3 regions of the Exiguobacterium sp. ERU653 genome follow, and region 2 is predicted to be linked to each of the others. Evidence: riboswitches for the same ligand, from Rfam matches in the RefSeq annotation. Region 2 holds a riboswitch; each other region holds the start of a gene.
The links. A riboswitch is a leader RNA that binds a small molecule or an ion and turns the genes downstream of it on or off. The one in region 2 is predicted to bind S-adenosylmethionine.
Positions count from the first base shown of each region.

Region 1: another riboswitch for S-adenosylmethionine. It lies ahead of KNO95_RS10180 (Na+/H+ antiporter NhaC family protein); the one in region 2 lies ahead of KNO95_RS06500 (methionine ABC transporter ATP-binding protein).
Region 3: another riboswitch for S-adenosylmethionine. It lies ahead of msrA (peptide-methionine (S)-S-oxide reductase MsrA); the one in region 2 lies ahead of KNO95_RS06500 (methionine ABC transporter ATP-binding protein).

Region 1 is NZ_JACSKV010000002.1:34,507-39,050, forward strand. Features, by position in the region: gene KNO95_RS10175 (GGDEF domain-containing protein) at 1-1,567, shown strand, start outside; SAM riboswitch class I at 1,666-1,761, shown strand; gene KNO95_RS10180 (Na+/H+ antiporter NhaC family protein) at 1,829-3,112, shown strand; gene KNO95_RS10185 (TVP38/TMEM64 family protein) at 3,130-3,774, opposite strand; gene trhO (oxygen-dependent tRNA uridine(34) hydroxylase TrhO) at 4,000-4,544, shown strand, end outside.
Region 2 is NZ_JACSKV010000001.1:1,262,592-1,267,135, reverse strand. Features, by position in the region: gene KNO95_RS06515 (arsenate reductase family protein) at 1-86, shown strand, start outside; gene gcvH (glycine cleavage system protein GcvH) at 135-518, shown strand; gene KNO95_RS06505 (thioredoxin family protein) at 707-964, shown strand; SAM riboswitch class I at 1,415-1,520, shown strand; gene KNO95_RS06500 (methionine ABC transporter ATP-binding protein) at 1,598-2,626, shown strand; gene KNO95_RS06495 (methionine ABC transporter permease) at 2,616-3,278, shown strand; gene KNO95_RS06490 (MetQ/NlpA family ABC transporter substrate-binding protein) at 3,309-4,142, shown strand; gene KNO95_RS06485 (MDR family MFS transporter) at 4,243-4,544, shown strand, end outside.
Region 3 is NZ_JACSKV010000001.1:825,116-829,659, reverse strand. Features, by position in the region: gene KNO95_RS04290 (class I adenylate-forming enzyme family protein) at 1-30, shown strand, start outside; gene KNO95_RS04285 (hypothetical protein) at 254-499, opposite strand; gene KNO95_RS04280 (DM13 domain-containing protein) at 643-1,164, opposite strand; gene msrA (peptide-methionine (S)-S-oxide reductase MsrA) at 1,265-1,789, opposite strand; SAM riboswitch class I at 1,857-1,956, opposite strand; gene KNO95_RS04270 (hypothetical protein) at 2,001-2,162, opposite strand; gene KNO95_RS04265 (amidase family protein) at 2,276-3,682, shown strand; gene rlmN (dual-specificity RNA methyltransferase RlmN) at 3,748-4,544, shown strand, end outside.

The sequences.
Region 1 (4,544 bases), on a different contig from region 2:
GTTGTCGTTTATTTTAATCTCATTACTCGTCATCATTTTTCAACTCGACTCAATCGAAGTCAAAGGTGTGTACTTCACTTTTTCTGAGAGTATCGTCTTAATCTTATTTTTATTTTTTGGATTTGAAACGGCACTCATCGTCAACCAAATCGGATTGTTTATTTTTCAATTTGCCAATCTGAAACCAAAAGTCGCCATCCGTCGATTCCGTTTCACTTATCCTTGGAACGCCATTACAGCTTATTTAGAAATTGTTATTCCGGCAGCTGTCTATCTCGCCATTGGTGGCGAGACCGGACTTGACTTTTATTCACAGGAATCTTTTGTTCCACTCGCCGGACTGTTTCTTGCAATTTTCTTAAACACCGTGTTCCAAAAATATCAGGTGAAATGGTGGTTCCGTGTCGACATCGCCTTGAGCGACTTTATGAAGATTGCATTTTATACGTACGTCGTCAGTTTGATCTTCATTTTAGCGGCGGCGTTGTTCCGAGAGACCAATCTACTTGTCGTCAGTAGCATCGCGGCTGCATTAACATTTTTTATTAAGCGGCTCCTCATTCAAAAAGAGCGGCAAGATGCATTCAAATCGTTGATCGAACAATACGATGAAGCAAAAGAAGCCGTCTCCTTGTCACAGAGTGAGGCGCAAGCCATCGAAGTTTTTTTAAGTCAGTGTGAACAATTGAATCACTACGATGAAGGATATGTCGAGTTCAGATTGTTCGATCGTATACTCTACTTTGATTTGAAGACACGTCAACCAATCGATCGACCAGTCGTATACGCACTACTCGACATCAGTCAACCGAATGACCCCGTCCTCGACTATGAGATGCGATTTGAATGGGATGCCTCACTTTCCGATGCTTTCCATAATGACTATCATAGCTTCGTCTCTGTCCGCTCGGAAGAAATAGAAGGAATTCGTACATGGATTGTCATGACCGGCGAGCCGGTTTATGGATATCCAAAAATCATTCAGCAGGAAATCATCAAACTCTTAAAGTCGTTCAATCGGACCATCAGTCGGTGTCATGAACGAGACCGTCTCTATACCGAGAGCCGGACGGATAGTTTGACGCTTCTCGCAAATGCACGCGCATTTTATGAATATGGGATTCAACAAATATCCGATATCTCGATGTATCCGATTTCGGTCGCCATGCTCGATATTGATTTCTTCAAAAAAATCAATGATACGTATGGACATCAAGTCGGTGACCACGTGTTACAAGAATTCGGGCGACGAATTCGACAAGTACTTCGTACAGATGATTTTGCCGCACGATATGGCGGGGAAGAATTCATTTTACTCCTCAACCAGTGTGATATGACCCAAGCGATTGAAGTCGCAGAGCGCATTCGTCACCAAATCGAAGCAAAACCATTTTGTGTCGACCAACACGAAATTTCTGTGACCACGTCGATTGGAGTCGATACGATTGAAGCGTTTGGAAATAAGCGTCTAGATGATACGATTCGAAACGCAGACCGCGCGCTGTATGTCGGTGGGAAATATGCAGGACGTAACCGCGTGGCACACTTCAACAATTTAACGACGTAAACTCCCCTTTCTCACATCGAATTGGGGAGTTTTTAAGTTGACAACTAGATTCGAAACAGGTACGTTAAGGAACGTGTTTGATAATGGAATAGACTAACTTTTTATCGAGAGAGACGGAGGGACTGGCCCTGTGAAGTCTCGGCAGCGGGGAACCTGTGCCAAATCCAGCGGGCGTATTGCTCGAAAGATGAAAAGGGTATTTCGCACGAAGGACCTTTTTCTCAGAAAAGGGTCCTTTTTATTTTTAATGAGGTGATTATTTTGGAACAACCAACAGCAAACAAATGGGCACTCTTGCCGTTGCTCGTCTTCTTACTCTTCTTCATCGGAGCGGGTGTCTATTACGGGGACTTTTATAAGTTTCCAGTCCTCGTTGCGGCCATCATCGCCTTGATGGTTGCAGCATTCATGACAAAAGGAAATGCTACCCAAACCGTCGAGCGCATCGCTCAAGGAGCCGGCAATCCGGGAATCATCATTATGATTTTTATCTTCTTACTGGCCGGCGCATTTTCAACCGTCGCTGAATCAATCGGCGCCATCGATGCAACGGTCAACGCTGCGTTGACTCTCTTACCACCATCGCTTCTTTTGAGCGGGCTCTTCGTCATTGCCGCCTTCATCTCCATGGCGATGGGAACGTCGACCGGGACGATTGCTGCACTTGCACCAATCGCACTCGGTATACATGAAGAGAGTGGTGTCAACGTCGCCATCGCTGCGGCAGCGGTCGTCGGGGGTGCGATGTTCGGGGATAACCTCTCGTTTATCTCAGATACGACCATCGCTGCTGTGCGGACACAACGGACGAATATGCGTGATAAGTTCCGAACGAACTTCTGGATTGTGTTACCGGCCGCAATCATCACAACCATTTTACTCGCCGTCTTATCGAACGGTGAATCGACTGTCGATGTCGCTGCATTTGAGTGGTATAAACTGATTCCGTATCTCGCGGTGATCGGACTAGCGTTAACAGGACTGAACGTCATTCTCGTTTTGTTAGGTGGGATTACGCTCACGGGTATCATTGGTCTACTTGACGGAAGCTTATCTGTGACAGCGTTTGTGACAGCCATTGCGGACGGGATGATCGGCATGGCCGAAATCTCGTTCTTGACGTTACTCATGGGCGGACTTGTCGGACTCATTTCACATAACGGCGGTCTCGCATATTTACGTGATGCCTTGACGTCACGCATCCAAAAACGGGCCGGTGCTGAATGGAGTATCGCCGGTCTTGTCAGTGCGACAAACGTGGCGACGGCGAACAACACGATTTCCATTCTCGTAGCCGGACCGCTTGCAGCGAACATTGCAGACGAATATGACATCGAACGGAAAAAGTCTGCTAGCGTGCTCGACATCTTCTCGTGCGGCGTACAAGGGATTCTCCCATACGGAGCACAACTCCTCATTGCCGCAGAGTTGACGGAGACGGCATCGCCTGACCTCGTCCCGTTCATGTTCTATCCGTTCCTCCTCTTTATTTGCGGAGGGATTGCCATTGCTTTCAACTTCCCGCGCTTTAAAAAACAGTCATAAGCGAAAACACCCCTTTCTCAAAGGGGTGTTTGTCGTTTGGTCACCATCTCTTGTTTCAATTGCTCGTTCCGTTTCTTGAACGCCCGTCGCTTGAGCACTTCCTCAAGCCCTCGACTGATGGCCCATAGTATGACTAAGAGCAGACCGAGCATCGACAAGCGAAACGGGCTTTGAATAAATTCTTCCCACTGGTCTCCGATGACAGAGAAAATGACGACGACGAGCAGTTTACCAAATCCCGCTGCTAATATGAACGTACGGAGCTTCATTTGGATGAGCGCCAGTAAATAGGTAATCAAACTGACCGGGATGAACGGGAGTGAATATAAGAACCCGAGCGAAATCGGGCTCATGTGATTAATTCGTTCTAACCAATATATCGCCGTCTTATGCTTCTCAAGCCATCGTGTCATCGGTTTTCGGAAGATGTACCGGACGGCCGCGAAGACGACAATCGTTCCGAGAAGACTCCCGATCCACGACAAGAGAACACCTAACAAAAAGCCATATGTCGCCGCATTCGCAGAAATGATTAAGACGAGTGGCAGAAAAGGGAAGATTGCTTCTAAAAATGGAGCACCAAGACCAGCCCAAGGACCACCAGGCAAACTCTGAAGCCACTCAATCAATTGGATAATGTACTGTTGGAGAGAAGTGAGCATAGTCGTTCCACCTTCAACTTTCGTTACTACTCTATTACCCGAATTCGATTTAGAAGACGCATCTCCCTGCATTCATCAAAAAAAATTAAAAACCATTTGCGAAAATCCGTCGTGATATTTATCATATAATAATGGACTTGTGGTTGCAGGCAAGTCTATTCGTCGAACGACACAACCCAACGTTCGTTTTCCTGCAAAAAACTGAACACAGGGGAGCAACATAACATGGAAACAAAACCAATGCGGGTCTTGCTGTACTATAAGTACGTCAATATCGAAGACCCAGAAACACTCACGCAAGAACATTTGAAGTATTGTAAAGATCTCGGTATCAAAGGGCGTATCCTGATTTCTTCTGAAGGAATCAACGGAACGTGCTCCGGTACATGGGAACAAACCGAGCAATACATGAATGATTTGAAAGCAAGCCCACTCTTCAGCGATATTGAGTTTAAAATCGATGAAGTCGAAGAGCATGCCTTCAAGAAAATTTTTGTTCGTCACAAGAAAGAGCTCGTGACGTGGCGCTTTGATGGTGAGTTTGATGTGCCGAAACAACACGGAGCATACCTAGAACCAGCAGAATGGAAAGAGATGATGAACCGTGATGATGTCGTCATCCTCGATGTTCGTAACAACTACGAGTACGAACTTGGTCGCTTTAAAAATGCGATCAAAATTGATGTAGAGGCTTCACGTTACATGCCGGAATGGCTTGAAGAGAACAAGGACCTCTACGAAGGGAAAACTCTTCTCACATACTGTACCGG
Region 2 (4,544 bases):
TGCTTTTGAAGCGACCAATCGTCACAAATGGTGAAAAAACGACCGTCGGATTTTCAGAAAAGTCCTTTACGGACGTTTGGGGCTAAGTGCTATAATACAGATGTGAGTCTAATTTATTTGAGGGGGAAGTTAGGATGAGCAAAGTACCAGCAAATTTACGTTATTCAAAAGAACATGAATGGGTAGAAGTCAACGGAACGAAAGCCCGCATCGGCATCACGGATTTCGCACAGAGCGAGCTAGGGGATATCGTGTTTGTCGAACTCCCAGAAGTCGATGGTACAATTTTGCTCGACGAGCCATTCGGTTCGGTCGAATCAGTGAAGACGGTCTCTGAGTTGTATGCACCGGTATCAGGACGCATCACAGCAGTGAACGAGGACCTCGCGGATTCTCCAGAACTCGTCAACGAGTCACCGTTTGAAAACGCATGGATGGTCGAAGTCGAATTGACGGAAGAGTCAGACCTCGACAAACTCATGTCTGCGGAAGAATACGAAGCGATGATTCAAGGATAATCAAAACCGGCCTCTCCCGAATCGGAGAAGCCGTTTTTTTGTTTACTCGAAGTCGAGGCGGTAGTGATCGGATTTGATGAGCGTCGCTCGTTCAAACACGAGATAGAAGAATATTCTAAAATTTCAACAGAGCACGATTTTTGAATGAGAATCCATCGCCCATTATAATGACAGGAGAGGTGAGAAGAATGATTACAGACGGATACTTATATATATACGCCCCGATGTGTGGTACATGCGCTGTGGCGGAGAAAATGTTGACGGTCGTCGAAGCGGTCGACCCTGACATTAAAATTGAAAAGCGGGATGCGAACTATATCCCAAAAGAGCTCGAAGCATATCAGGTGATGAGTGTTCCGGCACTATTGAAGCTTGAAAACGGCAAGGTGCGAGATCGTCTTTACGCGTTTCAAAATGTGCAACACGTCCTCTCTTTCATGAAGTAAGAGAGGAACATTAGAATAATCTGAAAATTTTAAATAATCAGTTGACACAGAAAGTTCACGAATGGTATATTCATTACAACATCTTACTTGAACACAAAATAGGACGCGATATTCCCGACATCAAGACGTTTTAGCGAAGCCGCTGCTACACTTTACACGAATACACGTCAGTCTTCCCTTCGATTGTCCCCCAAAAAAATCAAGCGAAGAGAGACGTTTCGTATAATCGCACGGTCCAAGCTAAGATTGAGTGGTGATTGGTGAATCTCCCCCATGTAAGGGTGGAATTCTTGAACGGGCAAAAGATTCTCATCTATGGGCTGTCCTTCCGTGACTCAAGGTGCTACGTTCTGTGTCGTCCTCGGACGGCACCTTTTTTTAATTTTTTGAAAAAAGGATTTGACAGCAGAAAAAGCTGTCGCTATGATAAAGCTAATCGAATATACAACACTCTTATCAAGAGAGGCTGAGGGACTGGCCCTATGACGCCCAGCAACCGCGGAGTAATCCGAAATGGTGCTAATTCCAGCAAGGTGAAAACCTTGAAAGATGAGAGCAATCGTTGTCCGTACGATAAAGTGCGCACGTTTGCTCAAACGTGTGCGCTTTTTTTGTTGTCAGGAGGGAAATATATTGATTCAATTACGAAACGTCGCCAAATGGTTCGATACGAAAAATGGTCGTGTCCAGGCGGTTGATGATGTATCACTAACGATTGATCGCGGTGAAATTTTTGGAATAATCGGATATTCAGGGGCAGGGAAGTCAACGCTCATCCGATTGCTCAATCGTCTCGAATCACCATCAAGCGGTGAAATCGAGGTCGCCGGCAGCGAGCTGACGAAACTCAGCCCGAAAGAATTACGAGGTGTCCGTAAAAACGTCTCGATGGTCTTCCAACACTTTAACCTTCTATGGTCGCGTACGGTCGCAGAAAATATCAGTTTTCCGCTCGAGCTGATTGGGGTGCCGGCAAGTGAGCGGAAACGTCGGGTTCAAGAACTCGTCGAACTCGTTGGATTGGCCGGTCGCGAGGACAGCTATCCGTCACAATTATCGGGCGGTCAAAAGCAGCGAGTCGGGATCGCACGCGCGCTCGCCACAGACCCAGAGGTGCTCCTCTGTGACGAAGCAACGAGTGCACTCGACCCAAAGACGACGGATTCGATTCTCGAACTGCTCGTCAGTATCAATAAGAAACTCGGATTGACGATTGTCCTCATCACGCATGAGATGCACGTGATTCAAAAGATCTGTCACCGAGTCGCCGTGATGGAAGCAGGAAAAGTCGTCGAGACGGGTCAAGTCTCGGACGTGTTCCAACATCCGAAACAACCGATCACGAAAGAGTTCGTCAAACAAATCGGAGCGGTCGACGATTTGTCGCTCACGTTCGAACATTTGAAGGAACGGTATCCGAGCGGTCAAATCGTCAAATTGAAATTCTTGAACGAGACGGCAGAGCACCCGATTTTGTCTGACGTTCTTAAAACACATGACATCGGATTCAACATTATCGGTGGGAACGTGACCCAGTCACAAGTCGGTGCGCTCGGTACGCTATTCATCCAACTGATTGGGGAAGCAAGTGAAATCGAACGCGCCATCGCGTCGATTCGTTCGCAATCCGTAGAAGTGGAGGTGGAAAGCGATGTTTCCTAACGTAGATTGGCAAATTATGATGGAGCAGACTTGGGAGACGTTATATATGACGCTCGTCGCAGGTGTGGCGACGTTTGTGATCGGACTCGCTTTAGGTTTGGTTCTCTATATTACAAACGAATCGCTATTATTGAAGAATCGTCCGATTTACGTCTTTGTCAGCGCAATCGTCAACGTGTTCCGTTCGATCCCGTTCATCATTTTGATTATCTTACTCATCCCGTTCACGCTGTTCTTACTCGATACGATGCTCGGTTCGACGGCGGCGCTTCCGGCGCTCATCATCGGCGCGGCACCGTTCTATGCTCGAATGGTCGAACTTGCGCTTCGCGAAGTAGACCGAGGGGTCATCGAGGCAGCAGAGTCGATGGGAGCGACGAAATGGCAAATCATCTATAAAGTGTTAATTCCTGAAGCACTCCCGGCGCTCGTCTCCGGGATTACAGTGACCATCGTTGCAATCGTCGGCTATACGGCGATGGCCGGAGTCGTCGGAGGCGGCGGTCTCGGGAACTTGGCCTATTTGGAAGGGTTCCAGCGTTCACAAAACGACGTCACGTTCGTGGCGACGGTGCTCATCTTGTTGATCGTGTTCGTCATCCAGTTCATCGGTGACCGACTCGTTACAAAAATTGATAAACGTTCAGCTTAATACAACATATATTATTTGGAGGGATTCATTATGAAAACTTGGAAAACAGTACTCGGATTGACAGCTTTATCAGCATTCACGGTTCTCGCGGCTTGCGGCGGAGAAGAGGCAGACTCGGGGTCTGGCGATGAAAAAACATTGATCGTCGGTGCATCGAACGTACCGCACGCTGAGATTTTAGAGCACGTCCAAGAAGAATATGAGGCAAAAGGGTACAAGCTTGAAATCAAGAAGTTCCAAGACTACGTACTTCCGAACAAGACGCTCGCGAGCGGGGAGCTCGATGCGAACTACTTCCAACATGAGCCGTACCTCAAGTCACAAATGACTGAAAACAAAGATTACAAATTTGCCTCAGCGGGTGGCGTCCACATCGAGCCGATCGGGGTCTACTCACAAACTTACAAATCGCTCGATGAACTTCCGGAAGGGGCAGAAATCATCATGAGTTCATCGGTCGCTGACCACGGACGAATTCTTACGATGCTCCAATCAGAAGGACTCATCACACTCGCAGAAGGCAAAACAGTCGATGCGACAGTATCTGATATCGTTGACAATCCGAAAGACTTAGAGTTCAAGACGGACGTAGAAGCGACTTTACTCACAACGGCATTTAAAAATGGAGAAGGCGATGCGGTCCTTATCAATACGAACTATGCGATTGACGCAGGTCTCAACCCGCTTGAAGATGCCATCGCACTTGAAGGGGAAGATTCACCATACGTCAACTTAATCGTCACACGTGAAGGGGACGAAGAAGATGAGCGCGTCAAGGCACTCCTCGAAGTGTTGACGTCTGAAGAGACACAGCAATGGATCTTAGACGAATACAAAGGTGCGGTCGTACCGGTACAACAATAAATCAGCTCGACTCAGGGGTCATCCCCTGAGTCTTTTTTTGTCTAGTGTTCTTTCATGAAGAGAAGTACACTACATATATGAAAGAAAAGGGGGGATTTGGATGAAGTTCAGACAGATTCATCCACTGACGTGGGGCGTCTTGTTCGGGACGTTTTTTGCACGACTGGCGACGTTTTTTGTCATGCCATTTTTTGCGATTTATTTGGCCACGCTCGGCTTTTCAGCGAGTGTAATTGGAACGATTTTTGCCGTGACGGCACTTTCGGGCCTGTTCATGAGTTTCTTTGGAGGGACGCTATCTGACCGCTATGGACGAAAACAGCTCATGCTCATCGGGATCGTGCTCAATGCCGTCACGTTCGCAGGACTTGCGCTCGCGACAGAGCTATTTTGGTTTTACAT
Region 3 (4,544 bases), 440 kb from region 2:
CTTAAAACGATCACTCGTGCAGATGAATAGATATTTAGGAGCGAATCAAATAATAAAAGTGGATGGTTTACTTTTTGTTTTTTCGTTTTTAGCCATTGTTTTATGCCATATTTTTGAATCTCAAGGTAGATGTGATGATCATTCTTTTGACAATCATTACATTATCGTTTATTAAACATGTTGCATCGTTAATAAAGAAGGATAGTTAAATCGTTATGAATCGAAACGTAGGAACCACAGATAGATAATAAGATTACTTTTTCAATTTGAATTGTTTGATCCGCCACATCATCGACGTCATAAAAGCTGCCCATCCACCGAGTACAAGGATATAAATTGCCAAGAAAAACACAAATGCTCCATAGTCTTCGAGCTCTTCGAATGGATTCTGAATAATCATCGGTTCGGATAGTATGCCGACCACCATCAATGGAATGAAAAATAGAAAAAATCGCTTCCAAAAGTAGTGTTTGTATAGTTGTGGCAATGTCTGCTCCATGATCGACCCTCCTCAATGAAATTACACTTATTTACATATATGATAGCATATACACAATTGATGTTGGATGATTGGTCTTTATTTTTTAGCCGATTTCAAATGAAAAGAGGGTGGCCGATTCATTCAGCCGCCCTGCAGTCAATTCATTCACTTGTTCCAGTCAGTTCTCCCGTCCCGAACGTCGCGCTGAACGCACGGCACCAGATGACGACGGTGTTGTACTCTTCTAGATTCACATCCTTAGGGACCAAGTAGTTTTGATTCCCGATATTCCCTTTTAGAGCCCCTAGACTGACGCCTTCGGTCGTCTCTTGACCTGGTTTTGTCAAATAGACAAATAAGTCTGGACCGTTCGTCGTCTCGAACTCTTCAAATCGGAGATATGTCCCGTCTTCTGCCTCGACCGAGCGGATCGTCCCGGTCGTCTCATAATTTTTCTCCCCGTCCATGAACACACCCGCTACTTCGGTTGGACTCGGTTGTGCTTCCGGTGTCTCAGACGTCTCTTCTCCCGCTTCTTCTTCAGGGGCTGGTGATTCGACAGCTGTCGGTGGCAACCCTTCGTCGACCGTCTCTGTTAAAAATAGTGGGGAGATCAGCCACCAGGCGATGGCTATGATGGCGATACCGATGATTCCGATGATGATTTTTGTACGAGTCTTCATATATAATCCTCCTTTTCAGGTGTTTGAATCGTTACATTCCTTTTCCCGATTCATGGGCTTATAAAAAGACGCGAATCATTCAATTCGCGTCAGTTGAACATCATGCTGTCTCGGTCCACTTCTCCTCGATGAACTCGTCGCGTCCCGAGATGGCCCGGTCCTCCTTATAATGCTTCGGATTTTTTTTATGATAGTCCTGATGGTAGTCTTCTGCAGCAAAGAACGTCGTTGCTGGAATGATTTTCGTGACGATCGGGGCCGTGAAGCGCCTACTCGCTGCCAACACATCGCGACTCGTCTCAGCAGCGACTTGTTGTTCTTCCGTGTGATAGAAGATAGCTGGGGCATACTGAGGTCCCCGGTCTTGGAATTGACCACCGTCATCGGTCGGGTCGGTCTGAATCCAATACAGTTCAAGGAGACGTTCATACGAGAATAATGCTGGATCATATGTGATTTGAACGACCTCAAGGTGCCCCGTCGTCCCGGTTTTTACTTGTTCATATGTCGGATTGGCGACTTGTCCACCCATATAGCCGGATATGATGCCTTCAATCCCTGGTAATTCCTCAAATGGTGTCACCATACACCAAAAACAGCCACCTGCGAATGTTGCTTTTTCCATTCTGTCGTTCCCTCCAAATCGTCATTCAACAAAAAAGCGCTCACGTCGGATGACATGAGCGCTTTCGTCATATCGTCCAAGGTTTCCCTTGCTGGTCGTAGCACCTTGCCTAAGGCAGGTTGCTGTGAAGTCGCGGAGCCAGATCTCTCGTTCACTCTTGATATCGATATGTAGTTGGTGAGAGCATCATATCACCCTCAAAATACATTCGTCAATGATTCGGTTTTCGTTTCAACTGAAAAACAGTCAAGACGATGATGAATCCAATCAAAGCGATGGAAATGGGTGTACCATAAGGCACATTTTCACCGTATAGCTGTATGAAAAATAGACCGAACACAGCTAGCAACACGAATATGTAGGATCGTGTCATAGGAACCTCCTGTTTTTTCTTAAGTGTAACAAGAACACATCGACTTGGCGATACGAAAAGGAAATCAGACATAGAGCACGAATAAAAGGGGAGAGATAAAGGAGGAATGTATGATGGAACAAATCCAATTACATGAACTGACGATTGAACGTGCGCATCGTGGGTATAAAGAAGGACAATTCACGGCGAGAGACGTGACCGCCTATTATTTAGGACGGATTGCGACATATAATGAACGGCTTCACGCCGTCATTCAAGTCAATCCAGACGCCCTGTTCGAAGCAGAGGCGGCAGACCGAGCCTACCGAAAAGGAGTACGCAAACCGCTACTCGGTATTCCCGTCTTGATCAAGGACAACATCGAGACGAACGGTCTGATGCGCACGACAGCGGGTGCCGCCGCGATGCGACATCATTTCGCCGGTCGAGATGCCGAGCTCGTCAAACGGTTACGGGCTGACGGGGCTATTATCCTTGGGAAGGCGAACCTGTCCGAGTGGGCGAACTTTTTAACGGAAGGTATGCCGAACGGATGGAGTGCCGTCGGTGGACAGACGATGAACCCATATGGCGACGCGTTAAATGTCGGGGGATCAAGTTCGGGGTCGGCTTCTGCGGTCGCGGCGAACCTCGCTCTTCTTGCGGTAGGGTCCGAGACGAGCGGTTCAATCGTCCATCCGAGTGTCCATAACAGCATCGTCGGGATCAAGCCGACCGTCGGATTGATCAGCCGCTCCGGAATCATTCCGATCTCACGTTCTCAAGATACGGCAGGACCGATGGCGCGTACGCTTCGTGATGCGGTCATCTCCTTACAATCGATGTGTGGTGAGGATGAATCGGATCCGGCGACTCTTGAGACACCGGTCGGCCCCCCTTACGTGACATGTCTCGACGTGAGGCAGGCGGTCGGGATGCGCGTCGGGTTCGTCAAACCGGACATTTCAGACGAAGAAGTCGGATTGTATGAACAGGCAATCCAGTTGCTACGACAAGCCGAAATCGAACTCGTCGAGGTCACGCTGCCGAAGCATGCGGCGCTAGAGCAGGCGGACATCCTGTTCGACGAATTCAAGCTCGGGGTCGCGGCGTATCTCGCGAACACGACAGTGCCATTTAAGACGCTTTCCGATTTGATCGAGTGGAACGCGGAACATCCTGAATCGATCCCGCACGGCCAGACCATCTTTGAAGAGGCGAACGCCCGATCTGGAAAACTGATCGAAGCGAGCTATCTCGACCGTCGCATCGCGGACGTCCGTCTCGCAAAAACAGAAGGGATTGACGCATTGCTTCAAACTCATAAACTGGATGCAATCGTCCTCCCACATGACATGAACTACGACATGGGTGCGAAAGCAGGGCATCCGACGATTACAATCCCTTATCAACTGAAAGAGAGCGGTGCCCCATTCGGCCTCTCGTTCACGGGGACGAGCTACGCGGAGCGTGATTTGATTCGGGTCGCTTATGCGTTCGAACAGTTCATCACACGACCGACGCCTCCAGATTATTCGTAAGTTGCACCCGTCTCTCACGTCCGCTACAATGGTACGTATGCGGATTAGAGAAAGGACAGATTACAATGAAATCATCTATATACGGGTTGACGTTTGATCAGCTCACAAATGAGTGTACGGAAGCGGGATACGGTGCCTTCCACGCACGTCAAGTTTGGGACTCGCTCTACATCAATCGGGTCAAATCGATGGACGACCTCAACGTACGAGACGAGGTGCGCGAGTACTTAACAGAGAAATACGTCATCTCGACTCAAGACCTGTTCGTCAAACAGGAAGCGGGCGACGGAACGGTCAAATTCTTACTTAAATTACATGATGGGCACTACATCGAGACGGTGCTCATGCGTCATAAATACGGTCGTTCGGTCTGTGTGACGACACAGGTCGGATGTAACATCGGCTGTAGCTTCTGTGCTAGCGGGTTGTTGAAGAAGACACGTGACTTGACGGCTGGTGAGGTCGTCGAGCAGATCATGACCGTCCAACATTTCCTCGATGAAGAAGGAGATGGTGATCGCGTCAGCCATATCGTCGTCATGGGAATCGGCGAACCGTTCGACAACTTCGACAACTTGGTCGACTTCTTGCGTGTCGTCAAAGATGAGCGTGGTCTTGCGATCGCTCCGCGTAAGATCAACGTGTCGACGAGTGGGCTCGCGGACAAGATCTACAAGTTCGCAGACCTTGACTTACGCATCAACTTGGCGCTCTCGCTTCATGCGCCGAATGATGAGCTTCGGACACGCATCATGAAAATCAACCGGGCGTTCCCGCTTGATCAACTCATGCCATCGATTCGTTACTACGTCGAGAAGACGAACAAACGAATCACTTTCGAGTATATCCTACTCTCGAAAGT